One region of the Peribacillus sp. FSL K6-1552 genome, then DNA from elsewhere that is predicted to be linked to it. Evidence: predicted binding sites of a transcription regulator. Region 1 holds the regulator's gene; the other holds the start of a gene.

The links. The regulator CtsR, encoded in region 1, represses protease genes until heat stress. The targets are predictions, from matches to a motif close to ATGGTCAATAAAGGTCAAACA.
Region 2: the regulator CtsR is predicted to act here: its motif matches at 3,852-3,872, upstream of NST21_RS13925 (ATP-dependent Clp protease ATP-binding subunit).

Annotation. Positions count from the first base shown of each region.
Region 1 covers NZ_JBBOST010000001.1:99,561-108,703, forward strand. Annotated here, with positions in the region: rRNA gene NST21_RS00535 (23S ribosomal RNA) at 1-2,304, shown strand, start outside; rRNA gene rrf (5S ribosomal RNA) at 2,366-2,481, shown strand; gene NST21_RS00545 (CtsR family transcriptional regulator) at 2,831-3,292, shown strand; gene NST21_RS00550 (UvrB/UvrC motif-containing protein) at 3,313-3,864, shown strand; gene NST21_RS00555 (protein arginine kinase) at 3,861-4,937, shown strand; gene clpC (ATP-dependent protease ATP-binding subunit ClpC) at 5,056-7,497, shown strand; gene radA (DNA repair protein RadA) at 7,732-9,120, shown strand; gene disA (DNA integrity scanning diadenylate cyclase DisA) at 9,123-9,143, shown strand, end outside.
Region 2 covers NZ_JBBOST010000001.1:2,870,495-2,879,637, forward strand. Annotated here, with positions in the region: gene NST21_RS13875 (hypothetical protein) at 49-366, opposite strand; gene NST21_RS13880 (hypothetical protein) at 1,165-1,350, opposite strand; gene NST21_RS13885 (hypothetical protein) at 1,426-1,695, opposite strand; gene NST21_RS13890 (hypothetical protein) at 1,747-1,950, opposite strand; gene NST21_RS13895 (hypothetical protein) at 2,010-2,171, opposite strand; gene NST21_RS13900 (hypothetical protein) at 2,168-2,326, opposite strand; gene NST21_RS13905 (hypothetical protein) at 2,561-2,710, shown strand; gene NST21_RS13910 (hypothetical protein) at 2,774-2,968, shown strand; gene NST21_RS13915 (hypothetical protein) at 2,965-3,171, shown strand; gene NST21_RS13920 (sugar phosphate isomerase/epimerase family protein) at 3,149-3,436, shown strand; gene NST21_RS13925 (ATP-dependent Clp protease ATP-binding subunit) at 3,909-6,038, shown strand; partial or broken gene pulA (type I pullulanase) at 6,577-8,448, shown strand; partial or broken gene NST21_RS13935 (2Fe-2S iron-sulfur cluster-binding protein) at 8,726-9,143, shown strand, end outside.

The DNA.
Region 1 (9,143 bases):
GTTACGATTTCATGCGAGGTTAAGTTGATAAGACGGAGCCGCAGCGAAAGCGAGTCTGAATAGGGCGAATGAGTATGAGGTCGTAGACCCGAAACCAGGTGATCTACCCATGTCCAGGGTGAAGTTCAGGTAACACTGAATGGAGGCCCGAACCCACGCACGTTGAAAAGTGCGGGGATGAGGTGTGGGTAGCGGAGAAATTCCAATCGAACCTGGAGATAGCTGGTTCTCTCCGAAATAGCTTTAGGGCTAGCCTCAAGATGAGAGTATTGGAGGTAGAGCACTGATTGGACTAGGGGCCCCCAACGGGTTACCGAATTCAGTCAAACTCCGAATGCCAAATACTTATTCTTGGGAGTCAGACTGCGAGTGATAAGATCCGTAGTCGAAAGGGAAACAGCCCAGACCACCAGCTAAGGTCCCAAAGTATACGTTAAGTGGAAAAGGATGTGGAGTTGCTTAGACAACCAGGATGTTGGCTCAGAAGCAGCCATCATTTAAAGAGTGCGTAATAGCTCACTGGTCGAGTGACTCCGCGCCGAAAATGTACCGGGGCTAAACGTATCACCGAAGCTGTGGATTGACACCGTATGGTGTCGATGGTAGGAGAGCGTTCTAAGGGCGTTGAAGTCAGACCGGAAGGACTGGTGGAGCGCTTAGAAGTGAGAATGCCGGTATGAGTAGCGAAAGAAGGGTGAGAATCCCTTCCACCGAATGCCTAAGGTTTCCTGAGGAAGGCTCGTCCGCTCAGGGTTAGTCGGGACCTAAGCCGAGGCCGAAAGGCGTAGGCGATGGACAACAGGTTGATATTCCTGTACCACCTATACATCGTTTGAACGATGGGGGGACGCAGAAGGATAGGGTAAGCGCGCTGTTGGATATGCGCGTCCAAGCAGTTAGGCCGGAAACGAGGCAAATCCCGTTTCCATTAAGGCGGAGCTGTGATGGCGAGGGAAATATAGTACCGAAGTTCCTGATTCCACGCTGCCAAGAAAAGCCTCTAGTGAGATGTAAGGTGCCCGTACCGCAAACCGACACAGGTAGGCGAGGAGAGAATCCTAAGGTGTGCGAGAGAACTCTCGTTAAGGAACTCGGCAAAATGACCCCGTAACTTCGGGAGAAGGGGTGCTTTTTAGGGTGAATAGCCCAGAAAAGCCGCAGTGAATAGGCCCAGGCGACTGTTTAGCAAAAACACAGGTCTCTGCGAAGCCGCAAGGCGAAGTATAGGGGCTGACACCTGCCCGGTGCTGGAAGGTTAAGGGGAGAGGTTAGCGCAAGCGAAGCTTTGAACCGAAGCCCCAGTAAACGGCGGCCGTAACTATAACGGTCCTAAGGTAGCGAAATTCCTTGTCGGGTAAGTTCCGACCCGCACGAAAGGTGTAACGATCTGGGCACTGTCTCAACGAGAGACTCGGTGAAATTATAGTACCTGTGAAGATGCAGGTTACCCGCGACAGGACGGAAAGACCCCGTGGAGCTTTACTGCAGCCTGATATTGAATTTTGGTACAGCTTGTACAGGATAGGTAGGAGCCTGAGAAGCCGGAGCGCTAGCTTCGGTGGAGGCGTTGGTGGGATACTACCCTGGCTGTATTGAAATTCTAACCCGCGCCCCTTATCGGGGTGGGAGACAGTGTCAGGTGGGCAGTTTGACTGGGGCGGTCGCCTCCTAAAGAGTAACGGAGGCGCCCAAAGGTTCCCTCAGAATGGTTGGAAATCATTCGTAGAGTGTAAAGGCACAAGGGAGCTTGACTGCGAGACCTACAAGTCGAGCAGGGACGAAAGTCGGGCTTAGTGATCCGGTGGTTCCGCATGGAAGGGCCATCGCTCAACGGATAAAAGCTACCCCGGGGATAACAGGCTTATCTCCCCCAAGAGTCCACATCGACGGGGAGGTTTGGCACCTCGATGTCGGCTCATCGCATCCTGGGGCTGTAGTCGGTCCCAAGGGTTGGGCTGTTCGCCCATTAAAGCGGTACGCGAGCTGGGTTCAGAACGTCGTGAGACAGTTCGGTCCCTATCCGTCGCGGGCGCAGGAAATTTGAGAGGAGCTGTCCTTAGTACGAGAGGACCGGGATGGACGCACCGCTGGTGTACCAGTTGTCTTGCCAAAGGCATAGCTGGGTAGCTACGTGCGGACGGGATAAGTGCTGAAAGCATCTAAGCATGAAGCCCCCCTCGAGATGAGATTTCCCATAGCGCAAGCTAGTAAGATCCCTGAAAGATGATCAGGTTGATAGGTCAGAGGTGGAAGCGTGGCGACATGTGGAGCTGACTGATACTAATAGATCGAGGACTTAACCACGCTTTAAAAAATGAAATACCTTCTTATTATCTAGTTTTGAAGGAACAACGTTCCTTTATTGTTTGGTGACGATAGCGAAGAGGTCACACCCGTTCCCATTCCGAACACGGCAGTTAAGCTCTTCAGCGCCGATGGTAGTTGGGGGTTTCCCCCTGTGAGAGTAGGACGCCGCCAAGCCATTCAAAAAGATCAGCCATACTTGGCTGGTCTTTTTTCTTTTACAAATAGATAGCGATTTAAAGATCAGCAAAGATGTTGGTCTTCTTTGTATTTGACCAGGTGTTTGGATTCGGCAGGAGAATTAATACACGTAATAGAATATTCTATTATAAAATAGGTTTTGTGTTTAACTGTTTAGGGTATTTAAGTAAGATATTTAAATTTTAGTGTGCATTAGGGTATGTAAGTACATATAATTTGGAGAAAATGGATAATACATTTAAATGAGTGCATTTAAGTTGCAAAATGCATTTTTCCTTGTATAATAATAGTCAAATATAGTCAAAGTCAGATTGGAGGAGGCTGAGTGAGAAACATATCTGATATTATCGAAACTTATTTGAAACAAGTACTAGAAATAAGTCAGAAAGATATCTTAGAAATTAAAAGAAGTGAAATAGCAGATAAATTTCAGTGTGTTCCTTCTCAAATCAATTACGTAATTAATACCAGGTTTACAATCGAAAGAGGTTATGTTGTAGAGAGTAAGCGTGGAGGCGGCGGTTATATACGGATCATGAAAGTGAAATCGCAGGATTACGTGCATCTTATTAACCAATTATTATCCCTTATTGGTTCTAGGGTAACTCAATCGATGGCTGAAGGTGTTATTTCTCGGCTTATGAGTGAAGAAGTTATAAATGAAAGAGAAGCCAAGATCATGATGAGCGTCATTGATAGATCGGTGATTTATATAGATTTACCCGACCGAGATGAGCTTAGGGCAAGGATTTTAACTGCGATGCTTACAACTTTAAAATATAAATAAAACTGGCAGAGGTGATGAACATGATTTGCCAAGAATGTCATCAAAGGCCTGCTACCCTGCACTTCACCAAGATCATTAATGGAAAAAAAACCGAGGTTATGATTTGTGAGAAATGTGCTCAGGAAAAAGGTGAAATGACTATGGTTGCAGGAGGACATGGTTTTTCAATAAATAATTTATTAGCAGGATTGTTGAATATGGAGTCGAATATTCAACAGACGAAGGCAAATGCATTTCCTAAGACAGAAGAGAAGCGCTGCCCTCATTGTCACCGATCCTATAAAGAGTTTGTCCACCTTGGTAAATTTGGATGTGCTGAATGTTATAAAACTTTCAACGATCAATTAAATCCGATTTTAAAGAGGGTTCATAGCGGCAATATTGCACATATAGGTAAAATTCCAAAAAGGATTGGTGGCACCATTTATCTTCGAAAACAAATTTCAGATTTGAAAGAGGTTTTAAAGGTTCACATCAATCAAGAGGAATTTGAGAAAGCAGCAGAAGTAAGAGATAAGGTTCGTTCCCTTGAAAAAAGGTATGAAGCACAAGAGGGAGGCGACGAATTATGAGTTTAGAAAAGTTTGTAGAAAACGCCTTGAGTTCCTGGATGAGTGCCGAAGGGCCTGAAATTGATATTGTATTAAGTTCTAGAATTCGGTTGGCCAGGAATTTCAAAGATTTCACCTTTCCTACCTCCTTTTCTAACGAAGAAGCTAAAGAAATCATTGAATTAGTAAAAAAAAGAATTGAAGAGGAAGTTACCCCGGAGATTGGTAAACTTGAACTTCTAGAGATTGACCAAATCAAACCACTAGAAAAGCGTGTTCTCGTTGAAAAGCATTTAATCAGTCCTCATTTAGTTGATGAATCAGCAAAAGGTGCTTGTCTTCTCTCAGAAAATGAAGAAATAAGTATCATGATCAATGAAGAGGATCATCTCCGTATTCAGTGTTTAATGTCTGGGCTGCAGCTAAAAGAAACGTTAAAGCTCGCAAATGTTCTTGACGATTGGATTGAAGAATCCATAGACTATGCATATGATGAAGAAAGAGGATACTTAACTAGTTGTCCAACTAATGTGGGAACAGGATTAAGGGCTTCGGTCATGATGCATCTGCCGGGCCTAGTCCTTACACAGCAGATGAATCAAATTATACCGGCTATCAATCAATTAGGGTTGGTAGTTCGAGGGATTTATGGAGAGGGCAGTCAAGCGTTAGGGAATATCTTTCAAATCTCTAATCAAATTACTCTCGGAAAGTCTGAAAGAGACATTGTTGAAGATCTAACGAGTGTAGTTCAACAAATCATTGCCCAGGAAAGGTCAGCAAGGGATGCATTAGTGAAGTCCTCTCACATACAATTAGAAGATAGAGTTTACCGTTCTTATGGGATTTTGTCTAATGCTCGAGTCATTGAGACTAAGGAAGCAACTACCTGTATCTCCGATGTTAGGTTAGGTATAGATCTTGGGTATATAAAAAATATTTCTAAAAGCATCTTAAATGAGTTGATGATATTAACTCAGTCAGGATTTTTACAAAAATACGCAGGTGGCCCATTAAGATCCCATGAAAGGGATATCCGTCGAGCAGCACTCATTCGAGAACGCTTAAACTTCACGGAAACTTCCTCCTCATAGAGGTTAATTACCTCTGAGTGAGTACCTATATTCATGTAATAAATGTAGTGCAATGAAGCCTCTGCCGTTACTTAGAGTAGCTTTACTCAAAACGAAAATTCTTAAGGAGGAATTCCCTATGATGTTTGGTCGTTTTACTGAAAGAGCCCAGAAAGTATTAGCATTAGCCCAAGAAGAAGCAATCCGCTTAGGACATAATAATATTGGTACAGAACATATTTTGTTAGGCCTGGTTCGAGAAGGCGATGGAATTGCAGCTAAAGCGTTATATGCTCTTGGTTTAGGAGCAGAAAAAATCCAGAAAGAAGTAGAAAACCTGATTGGCCGTGGACAGGATACTGCCCAAACAATACACTATACCCCAAGAGCTAAAAAAGTCATTGAGCTTTCTATGGATGAAGCAAGAAAATTAGGCCATTCATATGTTGGGACAGAGCATGTACTTCTTGGTCTAATCCGAGAAGGCGAAGGTGTTGCAGCCCGAGTACTGAACAACCTTGGAGTAAGCTTAAATAAAGCACGCCAACAGGTATTACAACTGTTAGGCAGTAATGAATCAGGTGGACATCAGGGGTCAGCAGCCTCAAATGCAAGCACACCAACCCTGGATAGTCTTGCCCGAGATTTAACGGCGATTGCTCGTGAAGGCAGCCTGGATCCTGTTATCGGAAGAAGCAAGGAAATACAGAGGGTCATTGAGGTATTAAGTCGTCGTACAAAAAATAACCCAGTATTAATCGGTGAACCTGGGGTTGGTAAAACAGCCATCGCTGAAGGTCTTGCCCAACAGATCATTAATAATGAGGTACCTGAAATCCTGCGCGATAAACGCGTTATGACACTTGATATGGGTACTGTTGTAGCTGGTACGAAATATCGTGGTGAGTTTGAGGACCGTTTAAAGAAAGTAATGGACGAAATTCGTCAGGCAGGCAATATCATCTTATTCATCGATGAGTTGCACACATTGATTGGTGCTGGCGGGGCTGAAGGTGCCATTGATGCTTCTAATATCCTTAAACCTTCATTAGCCCGTGGTGAATTACAATGTATCGGTGCAACGACTTTGGATGAGTACCGTAAATATATCGAAAAAGACGCTGCGCTAGAACGACGCTTTCAACCAATTCAAGTCGACGAGCCAACGATGGAAGAGTCCATTCAAATATTGAAGGGTTTACGTGACCGGTATGAAGCCCATCACCGCGTTTCAATTACGGATGAAGCGATTGACGCTGCAGTTAAATTATCTGATCGTTATATTTCCGATCGCTTCTTACCGGATAAAGCGATTGACTTGATTGATGAAGCAGGTTCAAAAGTACGGTTACGCTCATATACAACACCACCAAACTTAAAAGAACTTGAAGTGAAACTAGATGATGTTCGTAAGGAAAAGGACGCTTCCGTTCAAAGTCAAGAGTTTGAAAAAGCTGCTTCACTTCGCGATACAGAACAACGTTTAAGAGAACAATTGGAAGAAACGAAGAAAACATGGAAAGAAAAACAAGGGCAAGAGAACAGTGAAGTGACAGTGGACGATATTGCCCATGTCGTTTCCAGCTGGACGGGAGTTCCGGTCACTAAACTGGCGCAAACTGAGTCTGATAAACTGCTTAATATGGAATCAATCCTCCATGATCGTGTAATTGGGCAGGAAGAAGCCGTCATAGCGGTCTCTAAAGCGGTACGACGTGCAAGAGCAGGATTGAAAGATCCTAAGCGTCCAATCGGTTCATTCATCTTCTTGGGGCCTACAGGAGTTGGTAAAACCGAGCTTGCCCGTGCTCTAGCTGAATCCATCTTTGGTGATGAAGATGCCATGATAAGGATCGACATGTCTGAATATATGGAGAAACATTCAACTTCACGTCTTGTTGGATCACCTCCAGGATATGTAGGATATGAAGAAGGCGGACAGTTAACAGAAAAAGTGCGGAGAAAACCATATTCCGTCGTTCTGCTTGATGAAATTGAAAAGGCACATCCAGATGTTTTTAATATTCTTCTTCAAGTACTAGAAGACGGAAGGCTGACAGACTCTAAAGGCCGTACTGTCGATTTTAGGAATACGATTCTGATTATGACTTCAAATGTTGGGGCTTCTGCATTAAAAATTGATAAGTATGTCGGCTTTAACATCCAGGACACTGGCCAGGACTACAAAAATATGAAAGGGAAAGTGATGGAAGAACTTAAACGTGCCTTCCGTCCAGAATTCCTGAATCGTATTGATGAAACCATCGTGTTCCACTCGTTAGAGAAAGATCACTTGAAACAAATTGTTACATTAATGTCTAATCAGCTGACTACTCGTTTAAAAGAACAGGAAATATACTTGGAGCTGACAGATGCGGCTAGAGAAAAAATTGCTACGGAAGGCTTTGATCCTGAATACGGGGCACGTCCAATCCGAAGAGCGCTTCAGAAACATGTAGAAGATTATTTGTCCGAAGAGTTGCTGAAAGGTAATGTGAAAAAAGGGCAAACAGTCGTGATGGACGTTGTGAATAATGAGTTTGCAATCCGACAAGGCGAGCCTGTTAACGTAAGTGAATAATCTGATTCTAAACTTCGAGGTACACGCAGATTTTTTGCAGTGTACCTCTGTTTTTTATTCATAGGTAGAAATGTTCATATTTAAAATTTTTAAGCAATCAATATCTGGCGAAAAAAAGGGAAATATGGGTGCAGGAGTTATTTTCTAAAAAACTTATCATTAAGAAGGTTTAAATAAAACCGAGATATAATATCCTTTATATAGGTATTTTTTCAAATAGGAAGAGGAGTAATTATGGCTGCAAAAAAGAAAACGAAGTTTATGTGTCAGTCTTGTGGGTATGAATCGGCGAAGTGGATGGGAAAATGCCCGGGCTGTGGAGAATGGAATAAGATGGTCGAGGAAACCGAAATTGTTAAACCGGCTAGAAAAGGAGCTTTTACTCATTCAGAGGTTAGAGGTTCCGGGGAACGTGTGAAGGCGGCACCTATAACTACTATTCAGTCAGACAAGGAACCTCGGATTAAGACAGATTTAATGGAATTGAATCGTGCGCTTGGTGGCGGGATTGTGCAGGGGTCACTTGTGTTAATTGGAGGAGATCCGGGTATTGGTAAATCTACCCTACTTTTGCAAGTATCTTCACAGTTGGCGCATAAACAGAAAAAAGTGCTATATATTTCAGGTGAAGAATCAGTTAAACAGACCAAACTGAGAGCGGACCGGCTTGGGGTTATGTCAGAAAATCTACTCGTTTATGCGGAAACTGATATGGATTATATCCAACAGGCAATTCAAGAGGTAAATCCGGATTTAGTTATTATTGATTCAATTCAAACGGTGTATCATTCTGAAGTGACTTCCGCGCCGGGAAGTGTTTCACAAGTAAGGGAATGTACGGCATCGCTCATGCGTATTGCGAAGACGAATGGAATTGCGATCTTTATCGTCGGGCATGTTACGAAAGAAGGGGCGATTGCAGGGCCAAGGTTGCTTGAGCATATGGTAGACACTGTTTTATATTTCGAAGGAGAAAGACACCATACATATCGAATTATACGCGCGGTCAAAAACCGCTTTGGTTCGACAAATGAGATGGGTATTTTTGAAATGAAAGAACATGGTCTAGAAGAAGTCGCGAATCCCTCGGAAATTTTCCTTGAGGAACGGTCACAAGGTGCTTCGGGATCCACCGTTGTTGCGTCAATGGAAGGAACAAGACCGGTGCTTGTTGAAATTCAGGCATTAATTTCACCGACGAGTTTTGGAAATCCAAGGCGAATGGCTACTGGGATTGATCACAATAGGGTCTCGCTTTTAATGGCGGTCTTGGAAAAGAGAGTGGGTTTGTTATTACAAAACCAAGATGCGTACCTAAAGGTTGCTGGAGGTGTCAAGCTGGATGAACCGGCAATTGATCTGGCTGTGGCAATTAGCATTGCCTCAAGCTTCCGTGATAAACCAACAAATCCTGCCGATTGCATCATTGGAGAAGTTGGGTTAACGGGGGAAGTAAGAAGGGTGTCCCGGATCGAACAGCGAGTACAGGAAGCAGCAAAACTAGGGTTTGAACGGGTCATTATACCAGCTAATAATATAGGTGGATGGACAGCTCCAAAGGGTATTAAGATCGTTGGGGTTTCATCGGTTTCGGAGGCTCTTCATCATTCGTTAGGGGGGTAAAGATGACAGATAAAAAAGGGTAT
Region 2 (9,143 bases), 2.8 Mb from region 1:
TAAGAATCGCATCAGAATTGGGGAAATCCATAAGCAGAAAGATTTTTCTTAGTTTTCTTTATTTCGTATTTGTTCACGGATTGTTTCAAGTTCTTCTAAGGATAGATCACCTAGAGATTTTTTTATTTCTTCTTCAATCCTTTTTCGATCAAGCTCCCTATATTTATTCCACCAGTCTCGTAATCCGTCCGTGTTTTCTAGTAGATATTCAATGTCAATTTCTTCTTGTTCATCATCGGATAAATACTTCATGACGGCACCTAACAATCGGTTGAGTTGAACTATTTCATTTTCCTTAACTAATGGTGGGACCTTATTTTCATTCTCTTCATTATCTTTGTTTGCCGGTACATTTCGAGGTGTCATATATATTATCCTCCTGTTTTTAATAGTAGTGTTCCTAAAAGAATGGAATTCAATTTATTTCTAATTAATTTTCTATAGTCGTTACTATTCCCTGAAAAATCGTGTTGCAGAGAAAAGATATTAACATTTATGCTTATTACTAATTTCAACATATACCTTGTTAGAATATAAAATATAACCGTCAACCTGTAAATTAGTGATAAAAGTAAGGTAGAATGGTAAGAAAGGTATCTTAAAAGGATATAAATGGAAATAAAAGAAGGGAAGCTCTAAGTTATTCCTACGAAAATTGTTAAGTACGGAGATTATTTAAAATACATACATATAGCAGTTACAGTCCGTCATGGGAACTGGCGTATATCCATCCTCAGATTTCTCTCAATGTACGAGTTAAGTAACTGGGGACAACTGAGGTATAATTGACACTTGAAATCCGAGGAGTGTTGTTGTACCAATGATTACAAACGAAAACATTAAGCATGTGGCTATTTATTTGCGACTATAAAGAGATGAAGAAAACCGAGGGATTAAAAAAATCCTCGCTAGCCACAGAAATTCATTAACGGAACTTTCCTATGAAAACGAATAGAAACTCACTAAGTTATAACTAATATTTCAATAATGAAAACAAAAAAAGACGCCCCGTTGTGGGACGCCCGATTCATTCACGTGCAAGTTGTTGACGAATGGGTCTTAGACGGCGATTACACGCAATTTTCATTATCTAGTGAAGCACGTCAACCAGGGCGGTTTAGTGAAGAAATAAAAAAACATCCCCGAAAGGATGTCTGTTTTCATTTATTCATTATCCTTTTCAATTTTCATTTCGTTCACTATATTTCTGAGTTTTTCGGCATACTCTTCACCTGTAAGAATACCCTTTTTTTTCAATAAATTCACTAAAGTTAAAACTGTGGCCATTTGTATGTCTTGCGGGCTTAATTTGCCAACATCCAAATTTTTAAATTCATCTTGAGCATTCATATTATCACTTCCTTCCATTTACTTCATTTCAACAAATGGAACGGTTTTACTTGCTTAAAAAAAGGACTCCGCTTATTAAGCGGGGGTCCTTTTAATATTCATATTCACCTTCAATTGGTTTATACCATTCATAATCATATTTTTGTTCCTCCGCAATTTTAATTTTTTGATATTCATCTTTTGGACCTTCCCAACGCCATGGTCAACTTCAGTTGATTTAGGATTCGTATGCGGGGTTGTGTCCAAGAAAGCACTGCTCAAGAACATTACTCCATAACCGAATATCATGGTCATGACGGTGAAAATGTAGCCAGCTAATATTAGAAAATTTTTAATTGGTAGCATACCTCCTGTGTTATGTAATTTTCTAAGGTCATTTCAAATGACCTTAGGATTTCAACTATATAAAATCCGACTTTCAACATTACGCAGCTCTCCAGATGAAACACTGTCAGCCACAATATATTGTAAAGTTCTCGTGGCTGTCATTCGTTTGTCTGGATGTTTCAATTGAAGATGCTGTTGTATCGCTCGAAAGAGTTCATTATTCTCCGGTCGGTTAGCGTTATATATTTCTTGTAAACTATTTGGCTTTTCCATGGCTTCTCCTACTTTCCAATGACTAATATTCGTACAGGCGGTACTTGATACGTAGTTCCTCAAGCTCCGCTTTTTTCTTCATAATGTACAAACAACATCAAGTAGATTGCCAATAGAAGGTGCAAATAAAGTGGAATATTCTTATCGTTTTGAATGACAACAAATATGAAAATTCCATATAGCAAAATTGGAATGGTTAAAAGGATTCTGAGCTTAGTCAAATGTCATCCCCCCATTTATCCTCAATTATTAATACATCGAGCATTTGAGCAACCTGAAAATCCTTTTCGGCAATCGCACTAATTAAACTTGTACAATTATTCTCCTTAAGAACATCTGCTAACAATTGTAAGTCCATAGTCATTATTGGTTTCATAGTAACTCCTCCTAATATACTAAAAATTCTGATACTTTAATACTAATTCACCAAATTGTAGCTAGCAACCTTTATAAAAAATAAATTTATTCATATATGGTTAATCGTCCTTACTTTTTAATTTTTTTCAATATAATGACGGAGTGAAATAATTTAAAAAAAGTGTGTAACTTCTACTGACTTTTACACTCAGTATGTATAGATACTATATAAGCACAAAAAGGAGAATATCAGATGAAGAAAATTAAACAAAACAGAAGTGAACGTGTAGGGACGCAATTTACCAAAAGCGACATGGAAAAGATCATAGAATTCGCAGAGGATTACGGTAGTATTTCCATTACAAAAGCTGTGGAATTATTAACCAAAGGATTATCCAAATAACAAAAAGGGAGTCGTTCTAATGAATTACGTAGATATTTTGATAATTGGGTAGCAGAATCGAATTTGGAACACTTAGTGCGCCAAGTTGATGACATTTGTTCTCTAATTATCAAACTTCCTCCTTCGATACAGGAAGAAGGACAGCAATTTCCAACGCCTTATCTTGTACTAATTGATTGGGGACTGATGAAAGGGATTACACAGCTGGTCACCCAGATGATGCAAAACGTTTATCTCCAGAGGGATGGAACAATATGATGACTCATATCCGGATATTGGCAGAGCGTGCATGGACAAAATATGGAGTACGATCGGTAGTTCATCCTCATGCTGGTGGCTATATCGAATTTGAAGATGAAATAAAGAAACTTATGCAGGATATTCCACATGAAATTGCAGGACTTTGCCTTGGACACAGGACAACTTTATTATTCAAAAATGGACTCCGTACATTGGCTTAGGGACTGTGCAAATAGACTGGATTATATACATTTTAAAGATATTAATCTAGATAATTATCAAAAAGTAATGACTGAGTGTATCCGCTTTTTTGTTACATGTGGCAAGGGAGTTATGTGCCCTATCGGACAAGGCATCATTGACTATAAATCCATTAACAGGTTACTGAAAGAAATCGATTATCATGGGTACATTACTGTAGAGCAAAAGCGTGATCCTAGAAATTGTGATAGTAGTCTACGAGATGTTAGCCAGAGTTTGGCTTAATTGAAGAGTATTGGTTTTTAATCATAAATACAATATGAGAAAAAAATTATGATTAATGGGGAAAAAATTATAAGAAAATCGGTTCTGATGCAAAAACTCAAGATAATCTCAATAGATGCTAAATCTTGATGTTTTACATCAAAATCAAAATAATGTTGTTTGAATTTTTTATTTTCACAATTAACTAATATACTTGTACTCCGATATATTTATCATATCTTTATAAGGAAATTGCAACCAACTTCTGAAGATGAAATACAGATAATTTGGATGAAGCCCTATTTCTATAGAAATAGGGCTATTATGGATTACCGATATGGCTGTTATTAATAGAAAAAATTTGAGAAAACAATCCAAAAGAATTTCCAGTCAAAATTATTGAAAGTCAAAGAAGGTCAATGTATAATAAAGTCAGAAAGTCAAAGAAGGTCAAAGTTGATTCATAAAAACAAACTTTAAGGAGGAGTACTACATGCTTTGTGAAAAATGCCATGTAAACCAAGCTAATATTCAAGTACATCTAAATATGAATGGTCAGGAGCATGATGTTATGCTGTGCTCCACTTGTTATAAAGAAGAAAGAAATAAACTTGGTGCAGCTATGGGAGGAAAAGATTTAGGGAACTTCCAATTTAATGGATCCCACAATTTATTCAATCCCTTTAATAATAGTAAAATCCCTCAACCGGAACCTGCTCAACAAAGCGGCGGAAGAGGATTATTAGAAGAGTACGGGCAGAATCTGACAGATGCTGCTAAAGCCGGCCTAATTGATCCGGTTATCGGCAGGAATGAAGAAATAAAAAGAGTGATTGAAGTTCTAAATAGACGTAATAAAAATAATCCAGTATTAATAGGTGAACCTGGCGTAGGTAAAACAGCGATTGCTGAAGGACTTGCTCTAGCCATTGTTGAAGGTGCAGTTCCTGTTAAATTGCGTAATAAGCTGGTGTATATGCTTGATATCGCTTCACTTGTTACAAACACTGGAATCCGGGGACAATTCGAAGAACGAATGAAGCAATTAATCAGTGAATTGCAGGAAAGAAAGAATGTCATTTTATTCATTGATGAAATTCACCAAATTGTCGGTGCTGGTTCAGCCGAAGGATCGATGGATGCTGGGAATATCTTAAAACCCGCACTTGCACGAGGTGAACTTCAGCTGGTGGGAGCGACCACTTTGTCTGAATATCGGAAAATTGAAAAAGACGGAGCACTTGAACGCCGCTTTCAACCCGTTCAGGTTAATGAGCCTACAACAGATGAAGCATTGGTTATTTTGCAAGGTTTAAAAGACAGTTATGAAGCGTATCATGGGGTCACATATAGCAAGGAAGCGCTGAAAGCAGCTGTTGAACTTTCAAACCGCTACATTCAAGACCGTTTTCTACCTGACAAAGCAATCGACTTAATGGACGAGGCAGGTTCTAAATTAAACTTGACCATTGAAGATGGACAGGAAGAGGTTATGAAAGAACGTCTTGCAAATATCTATAAGGAAAAAGAGCAGGCCCTAAATGAAGAAGACTATGAAAAAGCAGCTGTACTTCGGGATGAAGAAGAAAAACTGGAAAAATCATTGCAAGCTGGAGTAAATTCAGTTAAACCAAACGTCACTGTCGAAGATATCCAAAAGATTATCGAACAAAAAACTGGAATCCCTGTAGGCAAGCTGCAAGAAGATGAGCAGGAAAGAATGCTTCATCTTCAAGAGGAGCTAATGAAAAAAGTAATTGGGCAGGAAGAAGCAGTCAGAAAGGTTGCGAAGGCCGTCCGAAGGAGTCGTGCCGGTTTGAAGTCCAAAAACCGTCCCACTGGTTCTTTCCTATTCGTTGGTCCGACAGGAGTTGGGAAAACTGAATTAGCGAAAACCCTTGCTTTGGAATTGTTTGGTGATAAAGAAGCCATGATTCGCCTTGATATGAGTGAATTCATGGAGAAACATAGTGTTTCCAAATTAATTGGTTCTCCTCCTGGATACGTAGGACATGAGGAAGCAGGCCAATTAACTGAAAAAGTTCGTCGTAAGCCTTACAGTATTATCTTATTGGATGAGATTGAAAAAGCACATCCAGATGTGATGCACATGTTCTTACAAATTCTAGAAGATGGCCGGTTAACTGATAGCCAGGGACGTACTGTTACCTTTAAAGATACCGTCATTATCATGACATCTAATGCTGGAGTCGGGGAAAAACAAAAAGTAATGGGATTCGGTACAAGTACAGCCGTAGATGAAGCTTCTATCCTACAATCATTAGGCAGTTTTTTCAAACCGGAATTCCTGAACCGATTTGACAGCATCATTGAATTCTCAGCACTGAAGAAGGAAGACCTTTTGCAAATTGTTGATATTATGATTCAGGATCTTGACAAAACACTTACTTCTCAAGACATATCGTTGGTCGTAACAGATGAAGCAAAACAAAAACTGATCGAGTTAGGTTATCATCCATCATTCGGGGCAAGACCGCTCCGCCGTGTTCTTCAAGAACAGCTAGAAGATGGCATTACTGACTATATCTTTGATCAGCCTAAAGTGAAAAACTTCATGGCAGTTGTTGAAGATAATCAGGTTAAAATAATCAAAACACCATAAAGAGTACTAGAAATGCCTCCAAGACCGTAAAACTGTTATGGAGGCATTTTTTTTTATCACTTTTTAAGGTATAGAATTTCAATATGACTATTTAAAAGACAAAGAGAGGTATATTCTACACAGACGTAGAATTTTATGTAAAAGTAGTACAGGTTTATGATTTTTGGAACAACTTAGATAAACTAAACTATAAAAAATGGACATCGAGATTCTCAATTATTCCTGAACTTATTTCGGGTGATAATACGTATTATTGATAAATGAATACATCAAGTTTATTAACATATCCCTGAGACCCTAGGGCGTTAGAATCATATTGAAAATATCACACTGATTTTTGATAGCAACCCTTCATAAAAAGGAAATAATAAAAATATATGAAATAAATTCCTGTTTTGAAATAGGAATTTCATTGGAGGAATGACCTATTAAAGATTCACTTTCTTATTTTGAAGAGGAAAATACCAATCAAACACCTAATGATAAAGATTTCGATAATAAGTCGGATGTCCTACCCATTGCAAATACTCAAAATCCTGAAGAACTGGATAATCTTTATTACTATGAAGGAAAAGACTTAGGAAATTCCTATTTAAAAGATAAAACTTCCTTCCGGTTATGGGCTCCCACTTCATCTGAAGCTAAGCTCGTTACTTATAAACGTTGGGATGATACAGATGGAATAGAAATTGATATGCAGCGTTCGGAGAAGGGAACGTGGATTGTTGAAATATCCGGTGATCAGGATGGGTTGATTTATACATATAAAGTGAAAGTGGGCGATGTATGGAATGAAGCTGTGGATCCCTATGTCCGGGCAGTGACGGTAAATGGGAATAGAGGTGTTGTAATAGATTTAGCAGACACCAACCCAGAAAAGTGGACAAATGATAAACCTGCGCTGAATAGCCCTGAGGATGCAATTATCTATGAAATTCATATCAGGGATTTATCGATCCATCCTGAAAGTGGAATTCAAAATAAAGGGAAATTTTTAGGAGTAACCGAAATGGGTACCAAGGGTCCTGAAGGAGTTAAAACTGGTCTCGATCATATTAAGGATATGGGTGTGACTCATGTACAATTTATCCCCATTTTTGATTTTGCTACTGTCAATGAATTGAAATTAAATGAACCTCAATATAATTGGGGATACGACCCAAAGAATTATAATGCACCAGAAGGGTCTTATTCGACTGACCCCTTTCAACCAAAGCTCAGAATTCGTGAGGCGAAGCAGATGATCCAAGCATTACATGATAAGGGATTACGTGTAATTATGGATGTAGTTTACAATCACGTATATTCGGTGGATGATTCTAGCTTTAACAAACTTGTACCTAACTATTTTTTTCGCTTTAACGAGGACGGCACACTATCCAATGGTACCGGTGTAGGAAACGATACAGCGTCCGAACATAAAATGATGCGTAAATTTATCGTTGAATCTGTGATCTATTGGGCGAAAGAGTTTAAACTCGACGGCTTCCGTTTTGATTTAATGGGGATTCATGATGTGGAAACGATGAATGAAGTGAAAAAAGCTGTTTGTGAAATTGATCCGACTATTATTGTTTTAGGAGAAGGGTGGGATATGAATACCCCATTGTCTCAGGATCAGAAAGCGAATCAAAAGAATGCTTATAAAATGCCTGGTATAGCCCATTTTAATGACGCTATCCGGGATGGGTTAAAAGGCTTTGTGATGAATGAACATGATAAAGGCTTTATCAATGGCAAACCAGGGATGGAAGATATCATTAAAAAAGGGATTGCTGGTGGATTGAAATACGATGATCATATAGCAACCTATCAAAACCCAGCCCAGGTCATCAACTATGTCGAAGCTCATGATAATTATACATTGTGGGATAAGCTTATAATTACCAATCCAGATGCGACTGAGCAAGAACGCAAACAGATGCACAAACTCGGTTCTTCAGTGGTATTACTGTCACAGGGAATTCCAATGATCCATGCTGGACAAGAATTTATGCGAACAAAGGATGGGGATGAAAATAGCTATCAATCATCTGACTGGGTTAACCGATTGGATTGGAAAAGGAGAGCGGAATTTGATAATGAAGTAGAATATTTAAAAGGACTAATTTCGCTTCGAAATAATATTTCCGCTTTCAGGTTAAGGACAGCTGAAGAAATCGAGCAGCATTTAACATTCCTTGAAGCTCCTGCGAATGTGATTGCATTTTCTCTAATGACAGAACATTCAACGATTGTTGTTATTCATAATGCAAACTGGGAAGCTGTAAATATTACACTTCCATTTCATGGAGATTGGTCTGTTTTAGCGAATGGTCAGCTGGCGGGTCTTGAAGAAATTGAAAGGATTCAGGGGAGTCATATAACCGTTTCCCCTTTAAGTTCATATGTGTTGAGAAGTAATTTGTAAAATAGTGATTCGAAGTGAATGATAGGTTATCACTCACTTCGAATTTGTTTTTTTAGCTTTCCATCGAAATGTTTACTAAAAAATGGAATAGTGAAATAGCTAATAATGTTGAAATATAATCTCTCATCATTAATTAAGTTTAAGGAAAATTTGCCAGGGTAGAAAATATTGAATGAATAAATTTTCTCGTTTTTTTAGTGAGGAAAGATTATTTTGCCTGAGAAAGTTCATATAATTATTAATGAGGCTGAGGCCATCCTGAACGGTAATTTAAACAATTTTACATATGCTAACAAATAGTTCGATTGAAGTTCCGAATGTATGTTACCATTCAAACTTAGGCCCGATTTAGACATGATACATGTCATGTCTCGTGAATGTTAATGGAGCGCTTGTGAGATCGTGTTCTACCGAAATCAAAGATGGGGATGTAATTGATACAGTTGCACCTGATGTCAAAGAAGCATAGGTTATCGCAATGTTCAAGATACTGTATAACCATGAACTGTACTGTACGGTTTGTGATTACAATAATGGGGGATGTGAAATACATAATACTGTTCATGAAATAAAAGTAAATCATCAAAGTGTTCCATTTGATAAAAAACCGTATGTAGTGGATAATTTAAATCCATTTTCCGTTATGATTCGGACCAATGCACCCTTTGCGGCCGTTGTGTAGAGGCTTGTCAGGA